Regions from separate parts of the Shewanella sp. 8A genome, predicted to be linked through region 2. Evidence: predicted binding sites of a transcription regulator. Region 2 holds the regulator's gene; each other region holds the start of a gene.
What was found. Region 2 encodes sigma-54, which starts transcription at its own class of promoters, with help from an activator protein. Its sites were predicted from a motif close to GTTGGCACGNNNNTNGNNT; they were not measured.
Positions count from the first base shown of each region.

Region 1: a site for sigma-54 is predicted at 3,802-3,820, ahead of glnA (glutamate--ammonia ligase). Genes of this name have one in related genera too.
Region 3: a site for sigma-54 is predicted at 1,147-1,165, ahead of M0413_RS05845 (flagellar assembly protein FlgT). Genes of this name have one in related genera too.
Region 4: a site for sigma-54 is predicted at 6,005-6,023, ahead of flgA (flagellar basal body P-ring formation chaperone FlgA). Genes of this name have one in related genera too.

Region 1 is NZ_JAMDJP010000006.1:87,054-94,829, reverse strand. Features, by position in the region: gene M0413_RS06395 (PrnB family protein) at 1-208, shown strand, start outside; gene M0413_RS06390 (aminotransferase class V-fold PLP-dependent enzyme) at 213-1,334, shown strand; gene M0413_RS06385 (YceK/YidQ family lipoprotein) at 1,477-1,734, opposite strand; gene glnA (glutamate--ammonia ligase) at 2,308-3,717, opposite strand; gene typA (translational GTPase TypA) at 4,694-6,505, shown strand; gene M0413_RS06370 (diguanylate cyclase) at 6,589-7,617, opposite strand.
Region 2 is NZ_JAMDJP010000021.1:3,944-11,719, reverse strand. Features, by position in the region: gene M0413_RS15635 (KpsF/GutQ family sugar-phosphate isomerase) at 1-773, shown strand, start outside; gene kdsC (3-deoxy-manno-octulosonate-8-phosphatase KdsC) at 773-1,324, shown strand; gene lptC (LPS export ABC transporter periplasmic protein LptC) at 1,321-1,881, shown strand; gene lptA (lipopolysaccharide transport periplasmic protein LptA) at 1,868-2,419, shown strand; gene lptB (LPS export ABC transporter ATP-binding protein) at 2,416-3,147, shown strand; gene M0413_RS15610 (RNA polymerase factor sigma-54) at 3,254-4,729, shown strand; gene hpf (ribosome hibernation promoting factor) at 4,758-5,045, shown strand; gene ptsN (PTS IIA-like nitrogen regulatory protein PtsN) at 5,048-5,491, shown strand; gene rapZ (RNase adapter RapZ) at 5,488-6,342, shown strand; gene M0413_RS15590 (HPr family phosphocarrier protein) at 6,329-6,604, shown strand; gene mgtE (magnesium transporter) at 6,794-7,776, shown strand, end outside.
Region 3 is NZ_JAMDJP010000005.1:177,499-185,274, reverse strand. Features, by position in the region: gene M0413_RS05855 (LPP20 family lipoprotein) at 1-326, opposite strand, end outside; gene M0413_RS05850 (FlgO family outer membrane protein) at 323-955, opposite strand; gene M0413_RS05845 (flagellar assembly protein FlgT) at 1,234-2,409, shown strand; tRNA gene M0413_RS05840 (tRNA-Arg) at 2,465-2,540, shown strand; gene M0413_RS05835 (motility associated factor glycosyltransferase family protein) at 2,588-3,880, shown strand; gene M0413_RS05830 (hypothetical protein) at 3,873-4,139, shown strand; gene M0413_RS05825 (ketoacyl-ACP synthase III) at 4,151-5,179, opposite strand; gene M0413_RS05820 (3-oxoacyl-ACP synthase III family protein) at 5,310-6,401, shown strand; gene M0413_RS05815 (SDR family NAD(P)-dependent oxidoreductase) at 6,410-7,153, shown strand; gene M0413_RS05810 (PseG/SpsG family protein) at 7,143-7,776, shown strand, end outside.
Region 4 is NZ_JAMDJP010000005.1:185,441-193,216, reverse strand. Features, by position in the region: gene flgF (flagellar basal-body rod protein FlgF) at 1-718, opposite strand, end outside; gene flgE (flagellar hook protein FlgE) at 890-2,251, opposite strand; gene flgD (flagellar hook assembly protein FlgD) at 2,321-3,100, opposite strand; gene flgC (flagellar basal body rod protein FlgC) at 3,125-3,541, opposite strand; gene flgB (flagellar basal body rod protein FlgB) at 3,544-3,948, opposite strand; gene M0413_RS05880 (CheR family methyltransferase) at 4,092-4,931, opposite strand; gene M0413_RS05875 (chemotaxis protein CheV) at 5,034-5,954, opposite strand; gene flgA (flagellar basal body P-ring formation chaperone FlgA) at 6,160-6,867, shown strand; gene flgM (flagellar biosynthesis anti-sigma factor FlgM) at 6,942-7,268, shown strand; gene M0413_RS05860 (flagella synthesis protein FlgN) at 7,271-7,696, shown strand.

The DNA.
Region 1 (7,776 bases), on a different contig from region 2:
TCACAATGAATTAGTGACTAAGTATATTGCTGAGCCTTCGGTCAGCATGGAACAACAACATTTAGCCAAAGTGACCGCCAGCGGCCCACCATTGCATGTACTGCTTGCCTCCCTTGAGCGTTTAAGGGATAGACGCGCGGCCGTATTACGTGACGATATTCGCACCCGTTATTATGATTTGAAAAAACTCAAAGACAGTTTGAGGTAAGGCCATGCTGCTAAATGTAAAACAGGATTTTTGCCTCGCAGGCCCTGGATATCTGCTTAACCATTCCGTGGGGCGGCCACTCAAATCGACCGAGCAGGCGTTTAAGCAGGCGTTTTTTGCACCTTGGCAGGAGTCTGGCCGCGAGCCTTGGGGTCAATGGTTAGGTGTCATCGATAACTTTACCGCGGCGCTGGCAAGCCTTTTTAATGGTCAGCCGCAGGAATTTTGCCCGCAGGTGAATCTATCGAGCGCATTGACCAAGTTGGTGATGTCACTGGATAGATTAAATCGCGATGGCGCCGTGGTGCTGATGAGCGAGATTGATTTTCCTAGCATGGGATTCGCCCTTAAAAAGGCATTGCCCGCAAGTTGTGAACTGCGCTTTATTCCCAAGGGCTTAGATGTTACCGACCCCAATGTGTGGGACGCACATATCAGCGACGATGTCGATTTAGTCTTTGTCAGCCATGCCTATTCTAACACGGGACAGCAGGCCCCCCTCGCGCAGATTATCCCCCTTGCCCGTGAGCGTGGCTGCTTGAGCATAGTGGATGTGGCGCAATCGGCTGGGATTTTGCCGCTGGATTTAGCCAAGCTACAGCCAGATTTTATGATTGGTTCGAGTGTGAAATGGTTATGCTCCGGCCCCGGCGCTGCGTATCTGTGGGTCAATCCGGCTATTTTGCCCGAATGTCAGCCACAGGATGTGGGTTGGTTTAGCCATGAAAATCCCTTCGAGTTTGATATTCATGATTTTCGCTATCATCCAACAGCGTTGCGGTTTTGGGGCGGCACGCCTTCTATCGCCCCCTACGCTATTGCCGCCCATAGTATTCAATATTTTGCCAATATTGGCTCACAGGCAATGCGTGAGCATAACTTGCAACTGATGGCTCCAGTGGTACAGGCATTGGACAATGAGCTCGTCTCGCCGAGGGCAATCGATAAGCGTAGCGGTACGCTGATTTTGCAATTTGGCGAGCGGCAAGCGCCGATCATGGCGGCATTGGCTGAGGCGAATATCAGTGTCGATGCCCGCAGTTTAGGGATACGCGTATCGCCACATATTTATAATGATGAGGCCGATATTGCGAAGTTACTGGAGGTAATAAAAGCCCATCGTTAACTGATTGAGCATAGCTTGCTCAGCCGACATGGCGTAATAGCCTTGAACAGGGAGCATGGCTCTGGGGCACCAAGGCGCCCCCTAATGCCGATGTCGTTAACCCATGCCCTGAGGCTGAGGTCATTTATGGGGGCGAATATGCTTAAATGCTGTAGCTGTAGTGGCAGAACATAGAACGCGGGGTTCGGAGCTTGGGATTACTGGGCGTGATAGCCAAATCGACTGGCAGCATCACGGTATCGACGATCAGCGAGCTACCCATATCGACCAGTGTCAGAGGGATAGTAAACAGCAGCAGTGGCGGGGCGGATAACGCAGAAACTATCGCACACTCCTCGCCATTATCAACAGCCGTTTGAACACTGGAGAAAGAATGCCCCCAAGTTGAATTTTCTCCCATCCTCGATGTTATTGTTGCACATCCCGTGAGAGAACAGCACACGACCAAGCAAGTCAACCAACGCATAACCACTCCATTGTTTATATGTGAAAAACCGCATTGTTTCGGTATGAGCGACTCGCTTGATTAACTTTGGGCGTTAGTCTTATGGAACCCGAACTGGTTTTGTTCGACACCGATATATTCAGTTTTAGCAAGTCGGCATTCTAACCACATGAATATATGTGTCAATTATTCAGCAGCAGTAATGAGACAACAGTAAAGAGACTCCCAACTTTAGTGTCGCTGTAGTTAACGCCTCTGCCTATAAGTTAGTTTTATACCGCGTTTAGCTCAGTCTTAAACGACATCTGTCCCTATTGTTGTTATTGCAGTGGTGTCTGCTGGTATGCTTTCTTTTGATGATAAATAAGTGGTTGGCTATGTCGCCATTTAGAGAAAAGTGTTGGTCATTGCACCAGCATGAAAGTAGCGTATACCTTCAAGAAACAAAAAGCCCCATCAGCAAAACTGTTGGGGCTTTGATACTTTATGCATGCATTTATACAGTGAGTAATTGCATGCATCTAGCCATTACAGGCTGTAGTACATTTCAAACTCTAATGGGTGAGTTGTACGGCTTACACGCTCAGCTTCTGCAGATTTCAGTGCAATGTAAGACTGGATGAAATCTTCGCTAAATACACCGCCGCGAGTTAAGAACTCGTGGTCAGCTTGCAGGTTTTCAAGGGCGTTTTCTAATGAAGTCGCTACTTGTGGGATTTCAGCCGCTTCTTCCGCTGGCAGATCGTACAAGTCTTTATCCATCGCTTCGCCTGGATGGATCTTGTTTTGGATACCGTCGATACCCGCCATCAGCAGTGCTGCGAAACCTAAGTATGGGTTTGCATGTGGATCTGGGAAGCGAGTTTCGATACGACGACCTTTAGGGCTTGGTACCACTGGAATACGGATTGAAGCGCTGCGGTTACGTGCTGAGTAAGCTAACATCACTGGCGCTTCGAAGTGTGGTACTAAACGCTTGTAAGAGTTAGTGCTTGGGTTAGTGAAAGCGTTCAGTGCGCGAGCGTGCTTGATGATACCACCGATGTAGTACAGTGCAGTTTCACTTAAACCAGCATATTTGTCGCCTGCGAACAGGTTTACGCCATCTTTCGCCAGAGATTGGTGAACGTGCATACCGCTACCGTTGTCGCCAACGATTGGCTTAGGCATGAAAGTCGCAGTCTTACCGTAGGCGTGAGCCATGTTGTGTACTACGTACTTCAGAATTTGGATTTCGTCCGCTTTCTTAGTCAGGGTATTGAAGCGAGTTGCGATTTCGTTTTGACCCGCAGTCGCCACTTCATGGTGGTGAGCTTCAACCACTTGACCCATTTCTTCGAGCACTAAACACATAGCGCTACGTAAGTCTTGTGATGAGTCAACAGGAGCTACTGGGAAGTAACCGCCTTTCACGAATGGACGGTGACCAGTGTTGCCACCTTCGTAGCTAGTGCCAGAGTTCCATGCCGCTTCTTTAGCGTCGATTTTCACGAAACAACCAGACATGTCAGTACCGAAACGGACATCGTCGAACAGGAAGAATTCTGGTTCTGGTCCAACTAATACAGTGTCAGCGATACCGGTAGAGCGTAAGTATTCTTCCGCTTTTTTCGCGATAGAACGTGGGTCGCGGTCATAACCAGTCATAGTGCCTGGCTCGAGAATGTCACAACGGATCAGCGCAGTGGTTTCTTCGGTGAATGGATCCAGTACGAACGTAGTTGGGTCTGGCATCAGTACCATGTCTGATTCGTTAATGCCTTTCCAGCCAGCGATTGACGAGCCGTCAAACATTTTACCGTCTTCGAAGAAGTCAGCGTCTACCTGATGAGCTGGGATAGATACGTGCTGCTCTTTACCTTTGGTGTCGGTAAAACGTAAATCAACAAACTTAACTTCTAATTCTTCAAGTTGCTTTAAAACTGATTCAACTGACATTCTCAAGTCTCCGGTAGGGTAAAGGGATGTCCCTTCTATAATCTTTTAACTCAAGTTGTGCTTGAGCAAAACTTACTAGCTATAAAGCGATATCTATGCCAATAATTTAACTTGTTGATAATTAATGAATATGTGTTTTATTGCACTATCTTTAACTCTGTATTGCACTTTATTGGTGCGTTTTGATGTGGCATTTTGGTGCATTCATCCATTTTGGTGCGCACCATGCATCCCCCATTTTAGTGCAGTGACGATGAGCATAGGCTTGCTTGGTTAATTCATATCCATATTCAAGCTGGGCGGCATACTCGCTGTTAGCCTGTTACTATCAATTAGGCTCAGCAAAACAGAATGAATTTAGCATATAAATAAGTCTAGATAACCGCGTAAGGTCACTGTTTTCAGTGCTCGCCATAATGTCACAAAACAGTGAGATGATAAGCTGTTTTTCTGATAATGATTTTGGCTTGTTTTCATTGCTTATCATTAAAAATCAATTGATTAGTCTTGTTGTTCTTAGGTGGGAATAGAGTTTATTGAAACTGCGTCTAAAGCCATTTATTGAGGCTATCGAGAAAATACTTAGGTAGCGGTTTGGGCATACTGATGTGTTTGGACGAAAAAACGGGTCTGCCGAATTGGGGTTATTCGCTATACTTATGGCGGCCTTAAGCGCATAGTCTGCTACGCCATTCCGGTGAAGAATAGTTATTTCAGCTGGTTAGTCGTACTGACGTCGAAATAATATGGCAAATTGCCTGCGCTGAAACGGTGCATTTGGGTTATTTGTCTTATCGCCATAACTGATTCGTTAGCATAGGCCCAAAAAAATAGTTTTATAAGTGTTCAAAAATAATCCTGTGCGATATGGCCGCTCTGGAGTAGAATGTCACGCTTTTTTATGGCGACTCAACGTAGATTGCTGTAACGAATATTGTAATATCCCTAATTTTGTTTGATGGTAAGAGGTTTATCCGTGCTAGAGAATTTACGTAACATCGCCATTATTGCACACGTTGACCATGGCAAAACGACCCTGGTAGACAAGTTGCTGTCGCAATCAGGAACCCTTGCAACCCGGGGAGAAGCTACTGAGCGGGTGATGGACTCCAACGATCTTGAGAAGGAGCGTGGAATCACGATTCTGGCAAAGAATACTGCCATCAAGTGGAACGATTATCGTATCAACATCGTTGATACCCCTGGCCACGCCGACTTCGGTGGTGAGGTTGAGCGTGTTCTGTCTATGGTTGACTCAGTATTGTTGCTGGTTGATGCCGTTGATGGTCCAATGCCACAAACTCGCTTCGTAACCAAAAAAGCGTTTGCCCAAGGCTTAAAGCCAATCGTTGTTATCAACAAGATTGACCGTCCAGGTGCTCGCCCTGATTGGGTTATCGACCAAGTATTCGACCTGTTCGATAACTTAGGTGCAACTGACGAACAATTAGATTTTCCAATCGTTTATGCTTCTGCATTAAACGGTTTTGCAACCTTAGATCCAGATGTTGTCAGCGAAGATATGACGCCACTGTTCCAGACTATCGTTGAAAAAGTGTCATCACCTGATGCTGATGCGGATGGTCCATTCCAGATGCAAATTTCTCAGCTCGATTACAACTCTTACGTGGGTGTTATCGGTGTGGGCCGCATTAACCGTGGTAGCATCAAGACTAACCAACAGGTGAGCGTGATCGGTGCCGACGGTAAAGTACGCAACGGTAAAATGGGCCAAGTATTAGGTTACATGGGCTTAGAGCGTACCGAAGTTGATGTAGCAAACGCGGGCGATATCGTGGCGATCACCGGTTTGGGTGAGCTTAAAATTTCGGACACAGTGTGCGCTGCTGGCAATGTAGAGGCGATGCCGCCTTTATCTGTTGACGAGCCAACACTGACCATGACTTTCCAAGTCAACACTTCACCTTTTGCGGGTAAAGAAGGTAAGTACGTGACTTCACGTAACATTCTTGAGCGTCTGCAACAGGAATTAGTGCACAACGTGGCACTGCGTGTTGAAGAAACCGACAGTCCAGACCGTTTCGCGGTATCTGGCCGTGGTGAATTACACTTATCTATCCTGATCGAAAACATGCGTCGTGAAGGTTACGAATTAGCAGTTTCTCGCCCAGAAGTTATCTTAAAAACCATCGATGGTGAACTGTGTGAACCCTTTGAAACCCTGACCGTTGACGTTGAAGAAGAACATCAAGGGACAGTGATTGAGAAGCTGGGTATCCGTAAAGCTGAAATGAAAGACATGCAGCTTGACGGTAAAGGTCGCGTGCGCGTTGACTTTGTTATCCCAAGCCGTGGCTTAATCGGTTTCCAAACTGAGTTCTTAACAGCAACGTCAGGTACTGGTTTGATTTACCACTCATTCGATCACTACGGTCCACATAAAGGTGGCGACATTGGTCAACGCGCTAACGGCGTATTGATCTCTAACGCGACTGGTAAAGCATTGACCTTCGCACTGTTTGGTTTACAGGACCGTGGTCGTCTCTTTATCGGCCATGCGGCCGAAGTTTATGAAGGTCAAGTAGTGGGTATTCACGCTCGCTCTAACGATCTGACCGTAAACTGCTTGAAAGGTAAGCAGCTGACCAACATGCGTGCTTCAGGTACTGACGAAGCGCAGGTTCTGACTACGCCAATCACCTTAACACTTGAGCAAGCGCTTGAGTTTATCGATGATGACGAATTAGTTGAAGTAACACCTAAGAGCATCCGTGTTCGTAAGAAACACTTAACTGAAAACGACCGTAAGCGCGCTAGCCGCGGCTAATGGTGGTTGTGGTGGGCACCTAAAGTGACCGCCATAGAGTGAATAAAGCCCTGCTAAGGCAACTTAGCGGGGCTTTTTAATGGCTATATTTCAGGTTCATGTACTGAGCGTATGCAGTTACGACCTGCGGACTTCGCCAAGTAAAGGGCGGTATCTGCTTGGTGGACTAATTCTAAGGCATTATGTTTATCTGAGGGGAGTAAACACGCAACACCCACGCTGACCGTGACAATGCCTAGGTTGGTTTTAATATGGGGTATAGCAAGCGATTGAATAAGTTGATGTACGTGCTTGGCGGTGTCGAGTGCGCTTTGGTGATCCGTATTGGGGAGTAAAATAACAAATTCTTCGCCGCCATAGCGTGCGACCAATTCACCTGCCCGACGACCTGATTGAGATAAGCTGTTCGCCAGCATCTTGAGACAGTCATCTCCTGCGAGATGGCCATAAAAATCATTAAATAATTTAAAGTGGTCAATATCGAGCATGATAAGCGAGAGTGGCGTGTTGTTGCGTTGCCCACGACTCCATTCCTTTTGCAGCATTTGATCAAACAATCTACGGTTGCCAATATTGGTTAACCCATCGGTATTGCTGAGTTTTTCGAGTCTATTGTTCGCTTCGGCAAGTTCATAGGTTCGCGCTTGTATAATGGACTCTAGCTCTCGATTGCGCTCTTCTAAACTCGTCATCGGGTAAATTTCGCCTTGTTTTGCTAAACCATAGGGAATGGATATTCCACTATGGACGATTTTCCAATCTTGGCTTTCTTGGCGAAAAATCAGCACTAACCTTGCGGTTTCTTGGCTGAGTATCGAGTCTGGAATAGGGAGGTGTATATGGAAAAATGCGGTAATAACAATAATATCTTCGGCAAGATCCTGTAGTGAAAGATCTAACACTTCAATATGGATCCGTTCGGGGACTTGGGCGAAGTCCTGACGGGTTATTTTTACCCATTCATCTTTACTGGTGACAAGAATATCGCTGCTACCTGCATAACCACTAAAAGTATCGCTAAAGCGGGCTGTGAGCTTGTCATCCCGTGCAGCGTACATCTCAATATATTCATCAAAAAGTGACTGCATAAGTTGCAAGCGTCTCTGTCGCATAGATTCACCTCAAGTAAGAATATAAGCGTTTTATTGTTCTTATTTGAGATGAGTATTGACGATAAACTCGTCCCGCGGTCTGATTAAAATCAAGATAGTGATGTAAAAACCACCAATAGTGTGATCTGTGCCCGCTTTTTGAGCTAGGGTTTGCTGTTC
Region 2 (7,776 bases):
GCACTGGCACCCCAGCCTTCTTTGTGCATCCTGGCGAAGCCAGCCATGGCGACTTAGGCGTACTCTCTGATAATGATATTATCCTCGCCATTTCAAACTCGGGTGAATCGAGCGAAATCCTTGCGCTGATGCCCGTTATCCAACGTAAAGCCATTCCCGTGATTGCCATGACGGGCAAACCTGAGTCCACGATGGCACGTTTGGCCAAAATTCATTTATGTATTGAAGTGCCTGAAGAAGCCTGTCCGCTCGGGCTTGCGCCAACCTCGAGCACCACCGCAACCTTAGTGATGGGTGATGCGATGGCCATTGCGCTGCTGCAAGCCAAAGGCTTTACTCGGGAAGACTTTGCAATGTCTCACCCAGGCGGTGCCCTAGGACGTAAGCTGCTGCTTAAAGTCAGCAACGTGATGCACAGTGGCGATGATTTACCACTGGTTAAACACGATATTTGCATCACCGATGCCCTGTATGAAATCTCCAAGAAGGGCCTAGGCATGACGGCGGTGATCGATGAACAAAACAAACTCGTGGGTATTTTTACCGACGGCGACCTACGCCGCGTTATCGATGCCCAAGTCAACCTACGCACCACGCCTATCGCCGATGTGATGACGCGAAACTGTGTCACAATTACTGAAAACGTCTTGGCAGCGCAGGCGCTGCAAGTGATGGATTCCAAAAATATCAACGGCCTGATAGTGATAGATAAAGACAATCATCCTGTCGGTGCGCTCAATATGCTCGATATGGTTAAAGCGGGAGTCATTTAATGCCACAGCAAGGATTTTACGGCCCGATCAGCGATGATGTGTGGCAAAGAGCGCAAAAAATTAAACTGCTGATCTGCGATGTGGATGGGGTATTTTCTGACGGCCGCATTTATTTAAGCAACTCGGGTGAAGAGCTCAAAGCCTTCCATACCCGCGATGGTTATGGCGTGCGCTCTTTATTGACCAGTGGCTTTAATCTGGCCGTGATAACAGGCCGCCAGTCTAAAATTGTTGAAAACCGCATGACGGCCCTCGGTGTAACCCATATTTATCAAGGTGTGGATAATAAATTTGTCCCCTATGAAGAACTGCTGTCGCTCTACAATGTCACACCAGAAGAAGTTGCCTATATCGGTGATGATATTGTCGACCTGCCAGTGATGAATGTCGTCGGTCTTGCCGTCTGTGTCGCCGATGGACATCCCTATGTGCGCCAACACGCCCATTTTGTGACCCAGTTAAATGGTGGTCATGGTGCGCTCAGAGAGCTGACAGATCTGTTACTTCTGAGTCAAAACAAATTTACCTCAGCCCATGGGATGAGCATATGAGTCGTGTGACCCTCGCCATTATTGCTTTTTTTGGTACTGCACTCGTGCTGTATTGGCAGGTCCAACAAAAACGCGGTGGCGATACCGATAGCAGCCTGAATGATACAGACAGACCCGACTACATTATCGAAGATCTGCGCAGCATCGAGTTTAACGAGCAAGGACAAGTCAATAGTCGCGTCACGGCAAAGCACATGGAACACTATGAGCTTAAAAACCAAACCGACTTTATTCAGCCTGTCTATCTTGTGTATCCCGACCAAGGTAAAGCAAAATGGCAGATCAGAGCCGATCAAGGTCGACTCAACAAAGATACTGGCAAGGTTGTATTAGAAAATAATGTTATTATCGATGCCATCAGCCCTGGTGAACCGATACAAACCTTGTCCACCAGTTTTTTAGAACTCGATCTCAACACAATGATAATGACCTCTGACCGCATCATTTACGTCACAGGGAAAGATTTTAATATTCAAGGGCAAGGCCTTTATGCCGACCTTAACGCGCAGGAAGTGCAATTGACCAGTCAGGTAGTAGGAACCTATGAAGCAAAATAACATATTACTTGCCAGCCTAATGCTAATGATAAGCATGAATGCCTTCGCCAAGATCGGTGACTTACAGCAAGAAGTGAAAATTAAAGCCGTCAGTCAAACTGCGGACATTAAAAACAATCAGATCATTTTCTTCGGTCCCGTTGAAGTTGTTCAAGGCTCAATTAAAATCCATGCGGATCAACTCCGTGCATTTTCTGTCGAAGGCGAAAATAGTAAAGTCTTACTGGCTACAGGAAATCCAGCAACCTACAGCCAAATCCTTGATGATGGCCGCCCTGCATCTGCTAGCGCCAAAGAGATTCGCTATGAAATGGCCACTCGGACGTTGACCCTAACTGGTACAGCGACCCTAGACCAAGCGGGTAGTCAAGTTACAGGCAATTTAATTCGTTACGATATTATTCAGCAAAAACTGATCGCCGAAAGTAGCGGCAATGGTGATGATCGCGTAATTACCATTATTCAACCTGATAATTATCAGGAAGAACTCAAAAATACACCAACAGATAAACCTGTGAAAAAACAGGATTCTAAATGACCCAAATCACCTTAAAAGCACAGAATCTCGCCAAGAGTTATAAAAGCCGCCAGGTTGTCAAAGATGTCAGCCTGACAGTAAAAACGGGTCAAGTCGTCGGTCTACTCGGCCCTAACGGTGCGGGTAAAACCACCACCTTTTACATGGTCGTGGGCTTAGTTAAAAGCGATAAAGGCCATATCTTTATCGACGATGATGATTTAACCGCCGATCCTATGCATCTGCGTGCCCGCAAAGGTATTGGTTACCTACCACAGGAAGCGAGTATCTTTCGTAAATTAACCGTACACGACAACATCATGGCGGTACTGCAAACCCGTAAAGAGCTCAATAGTGACCAGCGCGAAGAAGCACTAGAGCAACTGCTAGAAGAGTTCCATATCACCCATATTCGTGACAGCCAAGGCATGTCCTTATCGGGCGGTGAACGTCGCCGCGTCGAAATTGCCCGCGCCTTAGCGGCCAACCCCAAGTTTATTCTGCTTGATGAGCCCTTTGCGGGCGTTGATCCGATCTCCGTTATCGATATCAAGAAAATTATCGAGCAGCTTAAGAGCCGAGGCCTTGGAGTACTTATCACAGACCACAATGTGCGCGAGACCTTAGACGTCTGTGAACATGCTTACATTGTGAGTCACGGTAATCTTATTGCCGAGGGCACACCCGCAGAGATCTTAGACAATCAGCAAGTTAGGGCTGTGTACTTAGGTGAACAATTCAGGCTATAGTTACTAAAACAAAGCTAATAAGCCTTGAATTTGAGAGCGCTAGGCTCCATCCATATGATATCAAGCGACCTAAACTCACAATAATAACCTAGGGATCAGCGGTAACATGAAAGCGTCACTCCAGCTCAAACTGGGTCAACAGTTAACCATGACGCCACAACTTCAGCAGGCCATTCGCCTGCTGCAACTGTCGTCATTGGAACTGCAACAAGAAATCCAGCAAGCCTTAGACTCTAATCCTCTTCTCGAGCTGGAAGAGGAGCAATTTGACGCGCCTAGCGAACGTAAGCAAGATATCGCCGATACCGACTTTAGCGAAACGACTGCCCAGCCACAGGAACAAGATAATTCCACCGTGGACATTGCCGAGTCGCTGACCAAAGAATCTCTGCCCGAAGAGTTACCCATGGATACCACTTGGGATGAAGTATTTACCGCATCGCCAAACTCAGGTTCTGGCGCCAGCCGTGAAGATGACATGCCCTTCCAAGGGGAAACTAGCGAGGGGTTGTACGAACATTTAGAATGGCAAAAAAACCTCACACCCTTCTCTGAAACCGATTTAGCCATTGCCACCGCGATTATTGATGCCATTGACGATCAAGGTTATCTCACTCAAAGCACTGAAGATATCCTCGAAGCCATGGGCAATCCCGAGATTGAACTCGACGAAGTTGAAGCCGTGCTCAAGCGTATTCAACATTTCGACCCCGTTGGTGTCGCGGCAAGGGATTTAAGCGAATGTTTACTGATCCAGCTATCTCATTTTTCGCCTGATACCCCTCACATCGAAAACGCCCGCATGCTGATCAAAGATCATTTAGATCTGATCGCCGCTCGCGACTTTAGGCTGTTAATGCGTAAGACCAAACTGAAAGAGGACGAGTTAAGGGACAGTATTGCGCTGATCCAAACCTTGAATCCTCGCCCCGGTTTACTCATCACCCCTGTCGATGAAGAATATGTGATCCCCGATGTATCGGTGTCGAAGAAAAACGGCCGTTGGGTGGTCGAATTAAACCCTGACTGCATGCCAAAAATCAACGTAAATCAGCAATATGCAGCAATGGCCCGAAGTTCAAAAAATCAAGCTGATAGCCAATTTATTCGTGGCCATCTGCAAGAGGCTAAATGGTTTATCAAAAGCCTTGAAAGCCGCAACGAAACACTGCTCAAGGTAGCAAACTGCATAGTGCAATACCAACAGGGTTTCTTCGAATATGGTGAAGAAGCCATGAAACCTATGGTCCTAAACGATATCGCCGAGGCGGTAGAGATGCATGAGTCCACCATTTCACGGGTGACCACACAAAAATACATGCATACCCCAAAAGGACTTTTTGAACTAAAATATTTCTTCTCAAGCCACGTCGGGACGGATGATGGCGGTGAGTGCTCATCCACAGCAATCAGAGCTTTCATTAAGAAACTGGTTGCAGCGGAAAACCAGAAAAAACCATTAAGCGACAGCAAGATGGCTCAACTTCTGGCAGAACAGGGAATTAACGTTGCGCGCAGAACCATTGCGAAGTACCGAGAAGCGATGCTTATTCCCCCTTCCAATCAGCGTAAAAGTTTATAGCCTATTGTGAGTATCGGAGGACGTTTCTATGCAAATAAACCTAAGTGGACACCATATCGAGATTACTGAATCGTTACGGGCATATGTTGAGGAAAAGTTTTCAAAACTTGAACGTCATTTCGAACAGATCAATAATGTGCACGTTGTGCTCAATGTTGAGAAAATGCAACAGATTGCCGAAGCGAGAATCAACCTCACCGGTGGTGAAGTCTTCGCGACTTCAGAGCATGCAGATATGTATGCTGCCATAGACGTCCTGATTGATAAACTTGATCGTCAGGTTATTAAACACAAAGAGAAGTTAACAAAACACTAGCAATGGAACTTCGTACCATACTGCGGCCGGAGTGCACAACCTGCGCCACTCCGGGCAGTAAGAAAAAGGTACTGGAACTCATCAGCGACTTAGCCGCTGCCCAGTACCCCACCCTCTCATCTCAAGAGATCTTCGAAAGCCTCGTGGCGCGCGAAAAGATGGGTAGCACAGGTATAGGTAACGGTATCGCCATTCCACATGGTCGATTAACCGATATAACACAACCCATAGCGATATTGATAAAATGTGAGGAGCCGATAGCCTTTGATGCTATCGATAAACAACCCGTCGATATTTTATTTGCACTACTCGTGCCTGCCGACCAATGTCAGCAGCACCTAAGTACCTTGTCATGCATGGCTGAAAAGCTCAGTGACAAGCAAATATTAAAACAATTGCGCAAGACGCATGATGAAACGGAACTCTATCAGGTAATCATTGGATGAAACTGGTCATAGTGTCAGGGCGTTCAGGCTCAGGCAAATCGGTCGCACTTAGAGTGCTTGAAGATCTCGGCTACTATTGTGTCGATAATTTGCCTTTGCCTTTGATTGGCAGTTTGCTTGAACAGCTCAAAGGCAGTAACGATCTCGTTGCTATCAGTGTTGACGTGCGCAATTTACCAGAGCAAGACAAAGTGCTGGTTAAACAGCTTGCCAGCCTGCCTACGGGCACTGAACTCACCAGCTTCTTCTTAAACTCCAGCGATAAAGTGCTGCTAAAACGCTATAGCGAAACGCGGCGCTTACATCCCTTATCTAAGAGCCGAGTGTCACTGCAAGAAGCCATCAAACTTGAAGGCAAATTGCTGGAGCCGCTGTCACAGCAGATGGATCACTATATAGATACCTCGAATCTGAATATCTATGAACTCAGCGACCAAGTGCGGCAAATACTCCTTGGCAGTGTCGATAAGGAACTGGTGATCAACTTCGAGTCTTTCGGTTTTAAGCATGGTATGCCGACCGAAGCTGACTTTATGTTTGATGTGCGCTTTTTGCCAAATCCCCATTGGGAACCGGAGCTTAGACCTCTCACCGGTTTAGATGAACCCGTAGCGGAGTTTTTAAATCGCCAGCCACTGGTGAATAAGTTCATCTGGCAAATCGAGAATTTGCTCGAAACCTGGTTGCCGCATTTAGAGCGCAATAATCGTAGCTATCTGACGATTGCGATTGGTTGCACAGGTGGCCAACACCGCTCAGTCTATGTAGCCGAGCAACTAGCTAAACGTTTTAGTAATGGCAAACATAAAGTCAATGCGCGCCATCGAGAGTTGAGCCATGCCAAAACTTGAGCGCCAAGTCACCATCTGCAATAAACTCGGCTTACATGCCCGTGCCGCCACAAAGCTCGTGGTATTGGCCTCTGAGTTTGATGCCAGCATTACGCTGATCCAAGGTGAAAAACAGGCCTCTGCCGCCAGTGTATTGGGTCTACTCATGCTCGAGACGGGCATGGGTAAAACCATCACCCTCATCGCCGAAGGCCCGGATGCCGAGCCTGCACTTAATGCCATTTGTGCCCTTATCGACGCTAAGTTTGACGAAGCCTGCTGATGGTATCATCTCGATGATCCCTGCCGGTATTCAGTATCCTGTTTGGTTTTGATTTCAGCACCTTATACCAGTAAAACACATTTGTGACTCGACGCCCTCCCGTGCGCTAAATTACAATGTACTGCTGCGCTTTGGCTTAAGTCCTCAATAGCTAAACGCCAACCCATCCACCGCCGCCATGGAGGAAACATGCCTGTAGAAGCCTCAGACAGTTTACAAGCCGAACACCGCCTCGACCAACTGAGTCAAGCCCTCAACAGTGGTATGTTTGTGCATGTCAGGCAAATGCTACAAAATATGGCGCCGTCAGATATCGCATTGATTTTAGAATCGTCACCTCCCAAAGCTCGGCAAGTGTTATGGCAACTCGTCGATCAAGATCAGCTCGGGGATATTCTCGATGAACTCAGCGAAGAGTTAAAAGACCCGCTGATCAGCACCATGAGTCCAGAGCGAGTCGCCAAGGCTACCGCCAGCATGGATACGGACGATCTGGCTTATATTCTGCGAAGCCTGCCAGATACTGTGTATAAACAAGTATTACAGTCGATGAGTCTGCAAAACCGCCAGCGAGTCGAGCAAGCGCTCTCTTATCCCGATGAGACCGCAGGCAGCTTAATGAACACCGACACAGTAACCTTAAGACCCGATGTCAATATCGATGTGGTACTGCGTTATTTGCGCCAACGGGGCAACCTGCCCGACACTACCGATACTTTATACGTGGTGGATAAACACGATCGCGTGCTTGGTGGGGTCAAACTTGCGGATCTGCTCACCTGCGATCCCAATACTCATATCAGCAGCATTATCGATACCGATATCGAGAGCATTCCCGTGGGCATGTCCGACAGTGAAGTGGCGCAACTGTTCGAGCGCCATGACTGGGTGTCAGCGCCCGTGGTCGATAGTGAGGGCAAGTTGCTCGGCCGGATCACCATCGATGACGTGGTGGATGTTATCCGTGAAGACGCCGAGCACTCTATGATGGGGATGGCGGGGATGGACGATGATGAAGACACCTTCGCCCCTGTACTCAAAAGTACCTTCCGCCGTTCGCTCTGGCTCACGATCAACCTATTTGCGGCTCTGCTGGCGGCCTCTGTCAGCAATATGTTTGAGGGCACTATTGAACAGTTTGCCACGATTGCGATTTTAATGACGATTGTACC
Region 3 (7,776 bases), on a different contig from region 2:
ACTCTTGCGCCGCGGATCACCCCAGTGACTGAAGCTTTAACATTATCATCGGTTAGCATCCAATCACTGACACTGCTGTTAGCGGTGATCTTTTGTCCATACACTTGTTCAGCCAGTTCACGATAAGCCACGATTTTTGAGGCCTGCATCGCCATCAACATTCTTTGAGATTGCTCTTTCGCTGGTTGAGTCGCTAACGGGGCATAACCAATGGCCGTTAGCTTAGGGAAGCTAGATGGAGGAACATCTTCCCACTGCACATACTTGTCTCTAGAGGCACAACTTGTCAGTAGAAGCGCCGCAATCACCAACAGGTAGCGTTTCATTTTCCATCTCCTAATACACGCACTTCATTCATACCGGGAGCCGACTGACGATATAAAATCCCATCGTGGGAGATCACTTGCTCAGAGGGCTGCATATAATTGCTTAATTCTTTTTGTGTAACAAAGGTCTGTGAAGCTGACACCACTCGGTTGTTACTTAAGGTAACGATTCGAGTATTAATCGCTAAGCCATTAGTCGTCGGGCTCATCGTGGATACCACAATATGGTCAACAGGCAAATTAGTAGACAATTTTTGCCAGTCACGCGTCAAAATAAAATCGCCCTCACCAGTAACACGCAGTCCATCGGCGAGATTTAACTCCACCACATTAAATTGAAAACTGTGCAACGATGCCATGAGTCCCTGCTGCAATTGCAGCGCAACCGCATTCGTACTCGTCATGTCGCCCACTAATACTGGTGTAGTTACAACGATAGGTTGATCAGGACGCAAGGCATCATTCTGTTTGACTAACTCAGTGACAATTCGCTGCGCTAGATGATTAATTGTCGCCGTAGGCGGCAAACCATTGCCATCAACTAGGCTAGGTTTTGGCGGCACAACGGGTTTAGTCGCACACCCAATCAGCGCCAAAAGAGCCAGGGGAATGAACGCACGCTTTAGCATGGGAATAACCTCATTATCGATATCAATGCGCCTCAAAGCGAGCCGCAATCTTTAGTCAAAAAGATTGCAAATATTAGACCAAGTCAAAATACAATCCTTGATTAACTCACCTGATTATCGACAACAGTGCCAATAACTTTACCCTCTATACCTATTCAGCAACTTCAGATGGTTTGGGTATATTTCATAAATTAGGCACGAAACTTGCTTTTACAGCCAATAAAACCGCCATTAAACTGACTCAACTGATTGGCACAATTGACCTGAAGGGCTTATTAATGAACATACTCAGAAAGCACTTGCTCATCATTAGCAGCCTACTGCTGGCCGCACTTCAAGCTAATCAAGCGCAAGCAGAATGGGTCGAAGCCAGTGGTGAAGCAATCATCACCAATGGCAACATCGCCCAAGCGCGGGAAGAAGCCATCAATCAAGCGGTTAGCTATGCCACCCTCAGCACCGGGATCCAAATATCCAGTGAACAACAAACCACCAACGGCAATCTCACGCAAGACAGCTTCGCCATTAATCGTAACGCTCAAGCGATTAGTATTCAGTTAGTGAGTGAACGCATTCAAGGGAATAAAATTTATGTGTCGCTCAGGCTCGATCTGAATGATGACCCAACACAACAATGCCCAACGGGCCAATTAAAAGCCGCGATCCTTATTCCCCAAGCCCAAATAAAAGATCGAGCACAATTACGCTACGGCCAATTATCAGGATTTGAAGAAGTCATCTCCGAAAGACTCGGTAATAGTATTGATGGCTACTCATCAACTGGATACAGCCATATCCATGCCAAAGAAAGGCTCGATATCGCACAAGAACTGGTCGATATCCGCGGCTATAGACTTCCGAGTTGGCTGAGTGAAATTACCGATAGCCAATACATTTTACTACCGCAAATTATTGATATTTCAACCGAGCCAGTACAAGCCACCTTTATGGGATGGTGGGATGAAGCGCCACAAAGACAGTTCCAATTAAAGCTTAGCCTTTATCACGGCATTAGCGGTGAAGAAGTATGGAACAAAACCTACAGCACATCGGCTCGGTGGGAATTTGAGGAACAAGCCATTGTTGCCCCCAATAGTGATAGATTTTGGCGTTCATCCTACGGCAAAAATATCAGCCAACTGCTGCAAGAAGCGACTCGCGATATTGATAACACGCTCAACTGTAGACCACTACTTGGGCAAGTTGTCAGTCGTCAAGGAGATCGGATTATTCTCAACCTAGGCCGAAAACATGGCATTCGAGTTGGTGATAAGTTCCAAGTGGTGTTACAACGCAATTTACCGGATAGACTCAATGAAATGCGTGCCATTGCTACCAAAAGCCGAGCAACAGTGCAAATTGAACAAGTGAGTGAAGAAAGTGCAACAGCCGTACTCGTTGACCAAAATGCGGTTTACAATGTACAGATAAACGACATCGCGCTTAAGATTTAAGCAACTAAATCATAAGCCTTTTAATCAAAGATAAAACCAGTATAATCACCAGCGTCTCTTCATAGCTCAACAGGATAGAGCAGCCGCCTCCTAAGCGGCCGATCGGGGTTCGAGTCCCTGTGGAGAGACCAGATAGTGATGTCGGTAATATCAACACGAAAGCTTCCGAGGAAACGGAATGACTGAACTATTTGCCACTAATCTGAATATTATCGCTAAACGCTGGCCAATTGTGGCTGCAGCGATAAAAAGCCAATCAATTGACCATCTTGATGCGCACTTAGTTCAAGGCCAAAACCAAACTATCAGTGTTAATGGCATTCAGCTCAGCAGTCGCCATGACCGCATCGCTGAAGCACAGCTGTTTATTAGTACCCTTCCCTCAAATGTTCAGCAAGTCACAGTTTATGGCGTGGGTATGGGTGATGTGCCGAGTCTATTAACGGATAATCCGCAATATCAAAAAATCGAAGTTTGCATTTTAAACTTAGCCGTATTCGCATTACTGCTTTGTTACACCGATCAGAGGGAATGGCTCAGTCATCCGAATGTGAACTTGTATGAGCAAGCAGGAAAAACTCTAAGTTTTCCTTATATTGCAATCACACCAGAACTCAATTTAGTTAGCAATGAAAATGCTATTATTCGAGATTTAATTGTATATGAGCTAAATCGTAATTATGCTAATCAGCAACACCTTAATAACGACAAAGTTGAGTTTCGATTTAACAGTAATTCAAAAAATATTGAAAATGATCCAAGTGCAGACTTGCTTATACAGTATTATAAGAAACCTCGGTGTCATGTTATAGCCTCAGGCCCAACACTAGAAGATCACTATGATTTTTTGCTAAAACAGCGACAGTTACCAGACAACACAAGACCATTAATGATTGCTGCCGACACCTCATTAAAAGGGTTAGTAAATCATGGCATCTATCCAGATATTGTTGTTAGTATTGATATAAATATTCGTCTAGACCATATGCCTATTGAGGATACAGAAAATATTTCATTAGTGTATTTTCCAACTATATCACCTGACATTGTTAAAGAATGGAAGGGAAATAGATATTGTGCATATTCAAAACATGCAAGATACGATACTCTATCAAACTACCAACCAAAATTGCGCTTATATACTAATGGTAGTGTAATTCACCCTATTATAGATCTAGCAGCTTATTTGGGTGCTTATGAGATATCCATGTTTGGTTGTGACTTTTGTTATGCAAAGAATAAAACTCATGCATTCTGGCCTGATGGTTCTTTGGGACCAAAAATAAATAATGCCAAACATTGGGTCCTTAATGGACGTGGTGATAGAGTGGAAACTGATTTAAACTTTAGAGGATATTTGAGAAGCTTAGAACGCTATATAAAAATTAAACCTAACATAAAATTTTATCAATCCTCGCTAGATGGCGCCAGAATACTAGGAGCACAGTACAAGGACTTCACAAATGAATAAGAATGTTGAAATAACTCTGCTAATAAATGACTTACTAATCACATCAAAACATCTTAGGCTAGGGGAAGAAGCTCAAGGAGCTAAGCATCTTCGAATGTGTCTTGATAAACTAGAGACTATTATCAGTACTGACATGGAGAAAAGCAGAATCGCATCTTTATTACCTCAAATGTTGTCTGCACATGAAAGATCAGATTGGTTGTCACTGGCTGATTATCTAGAGTTTGAAATCCCCGATATGCTAACTAACATATCTTAATGGAGCATTATTTACAAATTAGAGTTGAGCGATAGGTCTATTAAAGTACAAACGGATAATTTATCTAAAGTCAATGCAACACTTCCCCAGGACCAGCCTACACCAAACCCCGAAAGAACTAGTTTATTTTTTCGGGTAAGCAACTCTTCAGAAAGAGACAAGCATAAGGCTAATGGGATCGATGCAGAACTCGTATTACCCACTTTTCGCATAGATATAATCACTTGCTCTTCGGCGAATCCGACTTTATCACCTAATCGCTTTAACATCATTTCATTTGCTTGGTGCATTATGCAGAAATCAACTTCATTCACTTGCCATTTTTTTTCAAATAAGCATGATTGAATTGATTTTGGAACTTCTCTTAGGGTAAATACAAAAACTTGCATACCATCCATAAACAGTTCGAATTTTTCATCAGGTTTTTTTGCGCCTCCGAAAGGCTGAATCAGATAAGGAGTGCCAGCACCATCAGTTCCAAGGGAAAAAACCATGTCATCACAGTCTTTGCAATTCTCAATCGCAATCGCACTAACAGCATCTCCAAACAGTGCAGAAACTGAACGATTATTTTCACTATATTGTTGACTGGTTGTATCACCGACAACAAGTAAAGCTTTGCTCCGCGGTAAAGTATTTAATAGCTGTGATATTTGCCACAGTCCATATACAAAACCGGAACATCCCAAATTAATATCAAAAGCCAAAGTGTTTTTATCTAAACCAAGTCTATGTTGGAGTTGTACAGCATTACCAGGCAAAGGATAATCCGGCGTTTGAGTGACAAAAAGAAGAATAGCGATGTCATCCTCAGCCCAATCCATACTGCTTAGAAGTAACTCACAAGCCTTAGTGGCAAGATCTAGGGCAGTTTGCCCCTGACTGACAACACGTTTCGATTCAATCCCCGTAGCAGCAACAATACGCGCCATTTCTTGCGAGTCTTGAGAAGAAACGGCGTCTCGGTTCAACTTTTCTATTTCGGGTAGCACAGATACTATTCCAGAGATAGTAACATTTTCAACTCGAGTGACTGTCATCTGTATTCCTAAAATTTGCCTTATAAGCAAGAAGTTAGAGTGTTTCCAAAACAAGTTTGGTACTTTCAAGCTATATTATTCAATGTTATAGTTAAAACCAATACCCATTCTTACTTCAACAAGGTTATTTATGGAAGCCGTGATCAAATCAGTCAAAATTGCAGGAATGCAAGCTGCCGTGCCTCCCCATAGGCATTCCTATGTTGAAACTCCAGAGATCTTTACTCAAGAAGAAGCAGATAAAATATATGCTAGCACAGGGATACATAGTCGCCGGATTTTACCTCCACATCTTTGTGCATCTGATATGTGTATTGCTGCCGCAGAGGTTTTACTTCAACGCTTGAACTGGTCACCAGAATCGGTGGATGTTCTCATTTACGTATCGCAAGATGCCGACTATGCGCTTCCCTCAACAGCCTGCTTAATTCAAAACAGATTAGGACTTCCAACTTCTTCTGCATGCCTTGATGTTAGTTTAGGTTGTTCTGGTTTTGTCTATGGAACTTGGATCGCTAGTCAGTTACTAAACAGCTCAAATGGTAAGCGTGCTTTAGTACTTTGTGGAGATACATCAAGCCGACACCTACTCCCTGAAGATCGCGGTACGCTTCCTTTGTTTGGTGATGCAGGAGTAGCTACTGCTCTTGAATATGATGAGAATTGGCCTAATTCATATGCGATTTTTGGGACAGATGGCACTGGTGGACAGCATATTGCCGTAAAAGCGGGCGGGAGGCGTAATCCTACCATACCAGAATTAACGCCAAGATCAGAAGAAGAAGAAAAACGACTCTATAATGACTCTCGTCTATATCTTAATGGAGCGGCTGTATTTTCATTCACATTGAAAGTCGTACCTCAACTCGTAAAAGATACTCTTAGATTAGCCAATCTAATAGTTGATGAGCTTGATATGGTTGTTATGCATCAAGCCAACCAGTTTATCCTCGAACACCTCAGAAAAAAATCAAAAATCCAGGGTGATAAGTATCTCATAGATATGAAAGATTTTGGCAATACTTCAAGTGCATCAGTGCCATTAGCCATATGTCATAAGCTTCAACATTTTTTTGATAATCAAACTAAAAAGGTAATGTTAGGAGGATTTGGTGTTGGTTGGTCTTGGGGAGCAATAATCACGGATATAGGCCCCATTGTGTCGCCAGAAATAATTGAAATTGAAGATGATTTCGAGCCACTTTCTTTGGTGCAACAATAAAAATGAATATGAAGAATAAGCAATACCTAGTTACAGGCGCAGCAATTGACTCTGAAATAGGCTTTGCCATCTGCCAAAAATTGGATGCTGAAGGTGCTAAACTAATTCTTGTAGGTCGTAGAGAAGAGCCCTTACAACAAACAAAAGCACAATTAGGCAACGAGCATTATGTGATTCCGTTCGATCTGAGCCAACTGGATCATATCAATTCTCTCGCGATGACAATAGTTGAAAAATATGGACCGATCGATGGGTTTATTCACAATGCTAGTTTTCAAGGATACAGTCCGCTTCGAAATATTTCCCCAAAACAGATCAGAGATTATTTCGACATTAACTTTTCCGCAGCAGTCATGCTTACAGCCGCTTTTTCTCGGCAAAAACACTTTGTGCCAGGGGCAAGCTTTGTTTATATTGGATCAGCAGCGGGTCAACGAGGGTTAAAAGCACGCACTTTATATGCAGCATCAAAAGCAGCACTTACCTCACTGACCAAATCGGCAGCATTAGAACTTGCATCAAAATCAATAAGGGTTAATTGTGTTGCTCCAGCAATTGTAAAAGGAGCAAAATCAAATAAGCAATTTTTAACAATTGGAGAACAGCAAACATCAATGCTTCTCGCTTCACATCCGCTAGGTTTAAGTGAACCGGAGGATGTTGCTAACTGCGTATATTTTTTATTAAGTGATATGAGTAACAAGATTACGGGAAGTACTCTCGCGGTAGACGGTGGCTTTCTTGCTGGCTAAACCTCTATGTGTTTTTTATGGTAATAGTAGCCATAAAATTGGTGCTGGGCATATCATGCGCTTATTTGCACTTGCTCAAGCTGCTAAAGCTTATTTCCAAATACTTTTTATCTATAAAACCTGTCCAGATGCTTTATTAGATAAACTTAAAGAAGAAGGATTCTCAACCCGAATTCTTTCCTCGCCGCTTGCTTTTAACGAGTTATCATCCTTTTCTGCGTCCGTTATCTTTATAGACGATTATGATCTAACATCAGGTGAATGGCACACATTAGAACAGCTAAAATTATTTAAAGTTAAGCTTGATGATGGACTAGACTGCTCAAAGTATTTTGTTGACCTAGTGATAAATCCTGCACCAAATGCCAATTTAGAAAGTTACGCCAAACGTTTTCCATCTTCCCAATTTTGTTTAGGTCCAAAATATACATATCTTAGAAAAGAGTTCTCAATATGTTCTTTTAAACCACTCAATGAAAGAAAAAATATACTTATTACATTAGGTGGTACTGATAGTAAATCCCTCGCGTACCCTTTATCAAAGAGTTTGCTATCCCGTCTTTCAGGGACAACAATTCAACTACTATTAGGAAAACAGCATCAAGATCAGTTAAATTTAGAAC
Region 4 (7,776 bases), on a different contig from region 2:
AAGCGCGGTCATTTTCTTCCGCGGTTTTCATCATCTTCACTTGCAATTCAAATTGTCGCTGTAGGTCGATTAAGGACACCATCTCATCTACGGGGTTGACGTTACTGCCCTCTACAGCACCACTTTCTACAAATACACTGGGATCGGCAGGCGCCGGATCACCGGATACCAAACGGAACAATCCATCCTCGCCGCGCATCATTTGTGCATTGCCGGGGTTTACTAACTTTAATCTTCCTACCTCTTCGACAACTTCTGTCGTCGCACCTTGAGGACGAACAGAGATAATCCCATCCTGTGAAATAGTGACCTTTTCAATTGGCAGCGGTAACACAATCGGTCCGGCATCACCCATCACGGGATTACCACGGTCGTTATGCAATAAACCTGTTGAGTCAAAACTGAGACTGCCAGAACGGGTATAAGCTTCACTACCATCCTGTGCTTGCACGGCAAACCAACCGTCACCTTTAATGGCAACGTCAAGATCGCGTCCAGTAGATTTAATCGGGCCCGAACGAAAATTGGCGGAGGGGGTTTCAACCATGGCAAAGACCCTTGTCGGCAATCCTTCACCAAAGGCTTGCATCGATCTGGCTTGCGCCATATCCGACTTAAATCCATCGGTATTTGCGTTGGCTAAGTTGTTGGCACGCAACGCCAACTCATTCATATTTTGCTTAGCGCCGCTCATGGAGATATAAAGGAATTTGTCCACAGACTGCTCCGTCAAAGTTTCAACCTGACAATAGCAAAGCAAGCATCATGCCAATAAAATAAGCAGCTAGTTAACTGATAAATTAGGAGATTTTAATAAACGAATGAATGCACAACAGAAAGAGGCTAAGTGTTGCCGCTTGCGGCAACACTTAGCAGAGGCAAGATTAACTTAACGAATTTGCAGAACAGTTTGTTGCAGAGTGTTATTCACTTCCAGCGTACGTGAGTTGGCTTGGAAGTTACGTTGTGCCGAAATCAAATCCACCAGCTCAGTCGTCAAGTCAATGTTAGATTGCTCTAACGCTGAAGAACTGAGACTACCAAACGTACCACTGTTAGGCTCACCAGCCAGCGCAGGACCTGACGATAAACTGGCTTTCCACGAGGTATTACCCACTTGTGTCAACCCTTGTTCGTTTGCAAAGCGAACTAAAGCAACGCGGGCTAATGGCACTGTTGAACCATTGGAGTAACTGGCAGTGATCAAACCATCTTCACCAATTTCGACATTGGTTAAACGCCCTACTGTGGTACCGTCCTGTGACAATTCAGTGGCGGCAAAGGGAGCTGAATATTGGGTTGGTGCATTAAATTTAATAGTCACGGCTTGAGTGCCATCAGCACCAGGGCCTAACACGCCAGCGCCGCCAACCCCTAGCGCTTCGGTGGCGACGACTGCCGGATCACTCCCAGTATACACACCGACAGAATTAAACTTCAGAACCGATCCCTTCCAGCCGCCAGCCGTTTGAGCTGTGCCAGAGGCATCGGGAGTGCCATCACCATTGGTGTCAGTCTGATATGTACCAGCAGGGCCAGAAATATCAACTTGTTTACCATCAATGGCATAGTATGCAACCCAGTTGTTCTCACCATTATATGAGCCATTATTTGGCTTGACGAAATAGGTCGTCATGATATGTGGCTCACCCAGAGAGTCATAAATCGTCATGGATGTCACACTGTTATAGGTTTTGGAGTCTAAAGGATCAAAAGCAGCAGGGTCGAGTGAACCTTCTTTTGCATTTAAATTCATCTGCAAAGTCACGTTTTCAGTTTGAACAGGGCTACCTGCAGTATCAGGAATTTGTACTGGCTTAGCTGTCGTTAAACTGACAGAGGTAGAGTTACCATCTTTGTCTACTGGAAAGGTCTGCAAAAAATTCCCAGCAGAGTCAACCATATAATTATTTTTGTCGACTTTGAAAGCACCTGCCCGAGTAAACTGATGATCCAAGGTACCTATCTCGGACGCAGTTACAAAAAAGCCACCGCCTTTAATCGCTAAATCTAACGAGTTATTCGTCAGTTGCAAACTACCTTGGTGGAATTGCTGCGCCACTTGGCTCGTAGCCACACCGCCACCCACAGCGGTTTTTGAGTTTGAGAAAATTGAATTAGCGTAAACATCCGCAAATTCAGCACGCGATTCTTTAAAGCCAATGGTGTTAGCATTCGCGATATTGTTCGCAGTAGTGTTCAAATCTTTCTGCGCAGCAGAAATGCCACTCAATGCAATGTTAAACGACATAATTCACCTCTACATTTGCTCAATTCAATGATGGACAAGTGTGATGTCCATTTACAATCTTGATTACGATTAAACTTCACTAATCGCAAGTACATCCGACAGTTTAAAGGCCATTCCACCCTTGAGATTCAAAATGGCGCCAGTCGCTGCAGTACCTAAAGAAACACTGGTCACATGCGCATAGGTCGATACAGCTAACGCTTGTGATTTATCATTCACCAAACCCGATGCTTTAATCGAGTAATTACCTGCGGCAACGGGTTCTCCTTTATCATTCAAGCCATCCCACTTGACATCAGTGTTACCACCCTTACTACCATCAACAGTAAATGTTCTAACGACTTGCCCTTTATCATCTTCGATTCGAACATTAATGACGGGAATTTTCTCTGAAGTACTGATCACACCATTTAAGCCTGGGCTTTCTGCAGAGATATAACCCGTATCTGTCGGTAACAGCACTTTTCGCCCAACTAATCCCGATGCTTGCAAAGCTTGGCTTGATGTCATCACACTGTTTAAATTAACGATTTGATCATTTAACTTAGAAATGCCATCGACTGTAGAAAAAGATGCCATTTGTGCAATCATCTGGTCGTTATCAACGGGCTTGAAGGGATCCTGCATCGATAACTGCTGACTGAGTAATGAGAAAAAATCCTCTTGAGTGAGCTGCTGACTCTTAGCCTCTGGAACAGCAGAACTATTCGGCAAACGTAATCCATCCAAAAATGGGTTACCTGTAGAGCTAGTCGACGTTTTCGTGGTATTGGTTGATACCGTATTCGATTGAGTGTTTGTTTGAGTCAGCTGCGATGAGGTTTGACTCAGTTGGTTAATGAGGCTCACAACGTACCTCCTAAATAACGCATATTATTTACCCATCCCAAGTGTTTGTTGCAGCATAGATTTTGCCGCCTCAGCCACTTGAACATTCATCTGATATGAGCGAGAAGCTGAAATCATGTCAGCCATTTCTTCCATGACATTGACATTTGGTTTGTAAATAAAGCCATCAGCATCCGCCATCGGATGATCCGGCGAATACTCTTTTAATAGGGGCTTATCACTCTCGACTATGCCTTTCACCGTGACACCTTGGGAAGCTTGTTGCTGACTTTGCGCCTTGGCCATTTCGGCTTCGAAAATAGGATGACGAGAACGGTAAGTTTTATCTACACTGCTGGAGACTGAATCTGCGTTAGCAATGTTACTCGCGGTAGTATTTAGCCGCAGAGACTGGGCTGACATGCCAGACCCCGCAACATCGAAGATATTAAATAAACTCATGATTAATCCCCTCTCAGCGCTTTTTTCATACCGCTAAATTTACTGTCTAAAAACCCCAGAGACATTTGATATTCGAGAGCATTTTGCATAAATGCTGATTGCTCTTGTTGAACGTCGACAGTATTGCCATCCCCTGTATCGGGTTGATTCGGCACTCGAAATTTAACGTACTGCCCGGTTAGCTGCGCTAGCCCAAAATGCTGCTCATCAGCGGTCATCTCTAAGCTATTACGCTGTTGTTGCTGGGTTTTAGCAACATTTAAGGCGGCAGAAAAATCGACGTCACGGGCTTTATAATGTGGCGTATCAGCATTTGCGATATTGCTTGAAATCACTTCAGCCCGCTCAGCACGGATCCCCAAGGTGAATTGGTGAACACCCAGTGCCTTATCAAAATTAATCGCCATAAAATTGCCTCCATCGTGTCACTCACGGGAACAAAGCAATTCATGTGCCAATACTTTTATGGGAGGTAATAAAGTTTGTGAGGGATATAGCAGATAAAAAAATTACCGAACTATGCCGGTAATTATCAATTAAAATCAAATCCTTAAGTTTTCTTTTGGTAATAAATGCCAGGGTTACAACGAACCATATCAAATTCATCAGTAAGGCCAGCAATGGATTCGGATGCGCCTAAAAAGAGGATACCTTTGGGATTTAACGCGGCAGCAAATTGCCGCAAAATTTTTGCTTTTGCCTCAGGGGCAAAATAGATCAACACATTTCGGCAAAAAATAATGTCAAACTTACCCAACAAAGTGTAACTCTCGAGCAAGTTATGAGCACGGAAATTGACTAGACGTTTAACGTTATCCTTTATGCGCATGTTGCCAGAAGGCAAAGCATCAAAAAACTGCCGCTTACGTTCTTCAGACAATCCACGTGCTAACGCTAAACTATCATACTCAGCATTTTTACAACGCTCCAACATAGAAGGCGAAAGATCCGTTGCCTGAATCGAGGCACCACCAGGCAGCGCCCCAGGTTTTTTTTGCTGGTACTCTAATATGGTCATCGCTAAAGAATATGGCTCTTGACCCGACGAGCAAGCTGCAGACCATATTTTTAAAGGTCTACCTAACTTACTGTATTCTGGTAATAGCACATTATTAAGCAATTCAAATGGATAACGATCACGAAACCATAAGGTTTCATTAGTGGTCATGGCATCAATAACTTCAGCTCGTAAAGCTCGTTCCGTGGGTTTCATCGAATGCTTTACCACATCGGATAACGAAGGAAGGTTATATTTGCCCATCAATGGCGCGAGACGACTACGTACGAGGTATTGTTTATTTTCACCTAGCACGATGCCGCTATGTTGTTCTAAGAACAACCTAAATTGATTATATTCTGCTTCAGCGAGTGATTTATCAGGCACATTCACGTCCTAGATCCTATAGCAAGCACCAAAATAAGTGCACAACAATCATGTAATAAGGGCTAGATTATAGCGTAAAGCTCAACTAGGCACTAACCCACACTCTCACTACAAACTTAAATGCTTGTTCACTGCCGCAGCTAATTCGTCAGGGTTAAATTTTGCGATAAAGTCATTGGCACCAACCTTTTGTACCATGGCTTGGTTAAAGACACCGCTTAATGAGGTGTGCAGTACCACCTTGATATTTTTAAGCTTAGGATCATCACGGATCTCAGCCGTTAAGGTATAACCATCCATTTCGGGCATCTCAATATCGGAGATAATGAGTGGAATTTCATCGGCAACATTATTCATTTCACTTGCAATGGCCTTGAGCTTATCAAGTGCCTCACGACCATCTTTTGCCGTGTCAATTTGTAAATTTAACGACTCTAACGACCGAATAATTTGCTTGCGTGCCACCGCAGAATCATCAATCACCATAATATGGTAATGCTGACTTCTATCGAGAGTAAGTTGCTCATTAACCTCTTCACTAATGGCCGTTTTGACAGGTGAGATTTCATCTAAAATCTTTTCAACGTCCAAGATTTCAACCAACTCACCTTCAATCTCGGTAACCGCGGTTAAATAGGAATAACGCCCAGCACCTTGCGGTGGCGGCATAATGGCTTCCCAGTTCATGTTGATAATACGTTCAACAGAACTAACCAAGAACCCCTGCACACTACGGTTATATTCCGAAATGATGATAAAGCAATTTTCAGTGCTCGCTAACGGACGCCCACCCGTTGCCGCACTCAGATCGATAACAGAAATAGTTGTGCCGCGAATATGGGCAACTCCTTTGACGTAAGGATTGAGCTTAGGCAATGTCGTTAATGGCGGGCATTGCAAAACCTCTTTCACTTTAAATACGTTTATCCCAAACCGTTGACGACCATTTAACTTAAATAGCAATAGTTCTAGCCGGTTTTGACCTACGAGTTGGGTTCGTTTGTTGACTGAATCAAGAATACTCGACATAACTCTGCCTTGTTGTTCTGTTTATGTACGGCCCTAAAACTCGTTTGAGTATAGGCATATTAATTGCTTACGTCTTGTTATCGATAAACATAGTTGAAACTAAGTCAAACTTCTGACACCAAAAATCTAAGAAAGAAGCATTGAACAGTTTCACGCTTGATAAAAGTATAGGTGTATTCTGGCGTTACAAGCTAGTCTCTTCATTATGAAAGTAAATTTAGTCTATTTTTTGAGTATTTTCGCACTTTTTCTATCCACGGCAGCTAAGGCTGAACCCGTGATACCTAGCGTATCGGCGATATCCGAATTAGCTAAAGCCCTTATTAATGAAAAGATTGCTGTACCTGCAAATGCGAAAGTCGACATTAATCCACAAACGGTCGATAACCGAATGCTGCCAGCACAGTGCACATCACCAATAAGGGTCGAATTAGCTTCTGAACGCGAAATTAGCCGTAATAACACCATAAAAGTCAGTTGTGATACCCCCGATCTCGCCTACCCTTGGCAGATTTTTATGTCTGTTAGAGTAGACATTCTTTTTCCTGTTGTGGTCGCAACCGAAACCTTAGCGCCAGGTGAATTAATCAGTCCTTCACAGGTCGAGATCCGCTATGTTGACCAAAATAGTTTGCGTGGTATGCAATTTAGCGATACTAATCAGCTTACAGGCGTGAGAGTTAAACGCCGAGTCGCGAAAAATTATCCTATTTTTGCGAACAACCTTTGCTTTGTCTGTAAAAATGACACAGTGTCGATTTATGTGCGTTCAAATAACTTCGTACTAAAAACTGTGGGAGAGGCGCTGCAAGATGGTAATATCGGCGACCAAATTCGAATCAAAAATAGCAGTTCTAACAAAGAGCTAGATGCCATAATTACGGCGATTGGCGAAGTAGAAGTTAGAATGTAAAATAAGCTAAAGCTTTTCGATAAGCTGCCGATACCCCAGTTAAGAAATCCGTATACATGACGCTGGAGCCTAAAATGGCAATTGATATTAGCAAATTTAACGCCGGAGCGGCCGCACAAGTCCGTTCAAACAGCACTAAACAAAGCAGCGAAAGCGAGAAAACCTCTCAGGTAGCGGCTAAATCAACTCAACTAAAAGGTGACTCTGTTGTCATTACGGCTCAAGCTCAACAGTTACAAGGAGCTCAAACCAAAATGGCCAGTCTACCTGAAGTCGACCAAAAGAAGGTGGCCGAAATAAAACAAGCCATTGCCGAAGGTCGTTATAAAATTGATCCCGAAAAGTTGGCTGCGAATATTGCCAGCTTCGAAGCAGAATTAAATGAGCTTAATAAAGAGTAACTATGACAGAAATAGCTAAACTGGTAGATCAACAACACGCCCATTTGGCTGTTCTTAAACAAATTATTCTTAAGGAAAAAGGCGCTTTGGTTGACCAAAACGCCGATTTGCTTTTGTCGCTTGCTGAGCAAAAATCAACATGTCTACAAGACCTTAAAGCAAATGATGACTTGCTGGCTAGTCACAGCGATAAAGCCTTACTCACAGAGCAAGTGGAGCTATCCGATAAAATGGCAGTGGTTAAAGAGGCTCTAGCAGAATGCAAAGATCTCAACGCACAAAATGCTAGTTTGATCGAGATGAATCTTGCAAGCCTAAACCGCTTTGCTCAAGCCTTGCAGGCGAGCCGAAATGCCACCACGCTGACGTATAACGATAAAGGTAAAACCTCAACAATCTCCAGCTTAGGCAATGATCTAAAAGCGTAAGGCGTTATAAGTACAAACGGATTTCTAACAAAAACCGCGCTTAGTTAGCGCGGTTTTTGTTTATCGATTATCTGTACCCA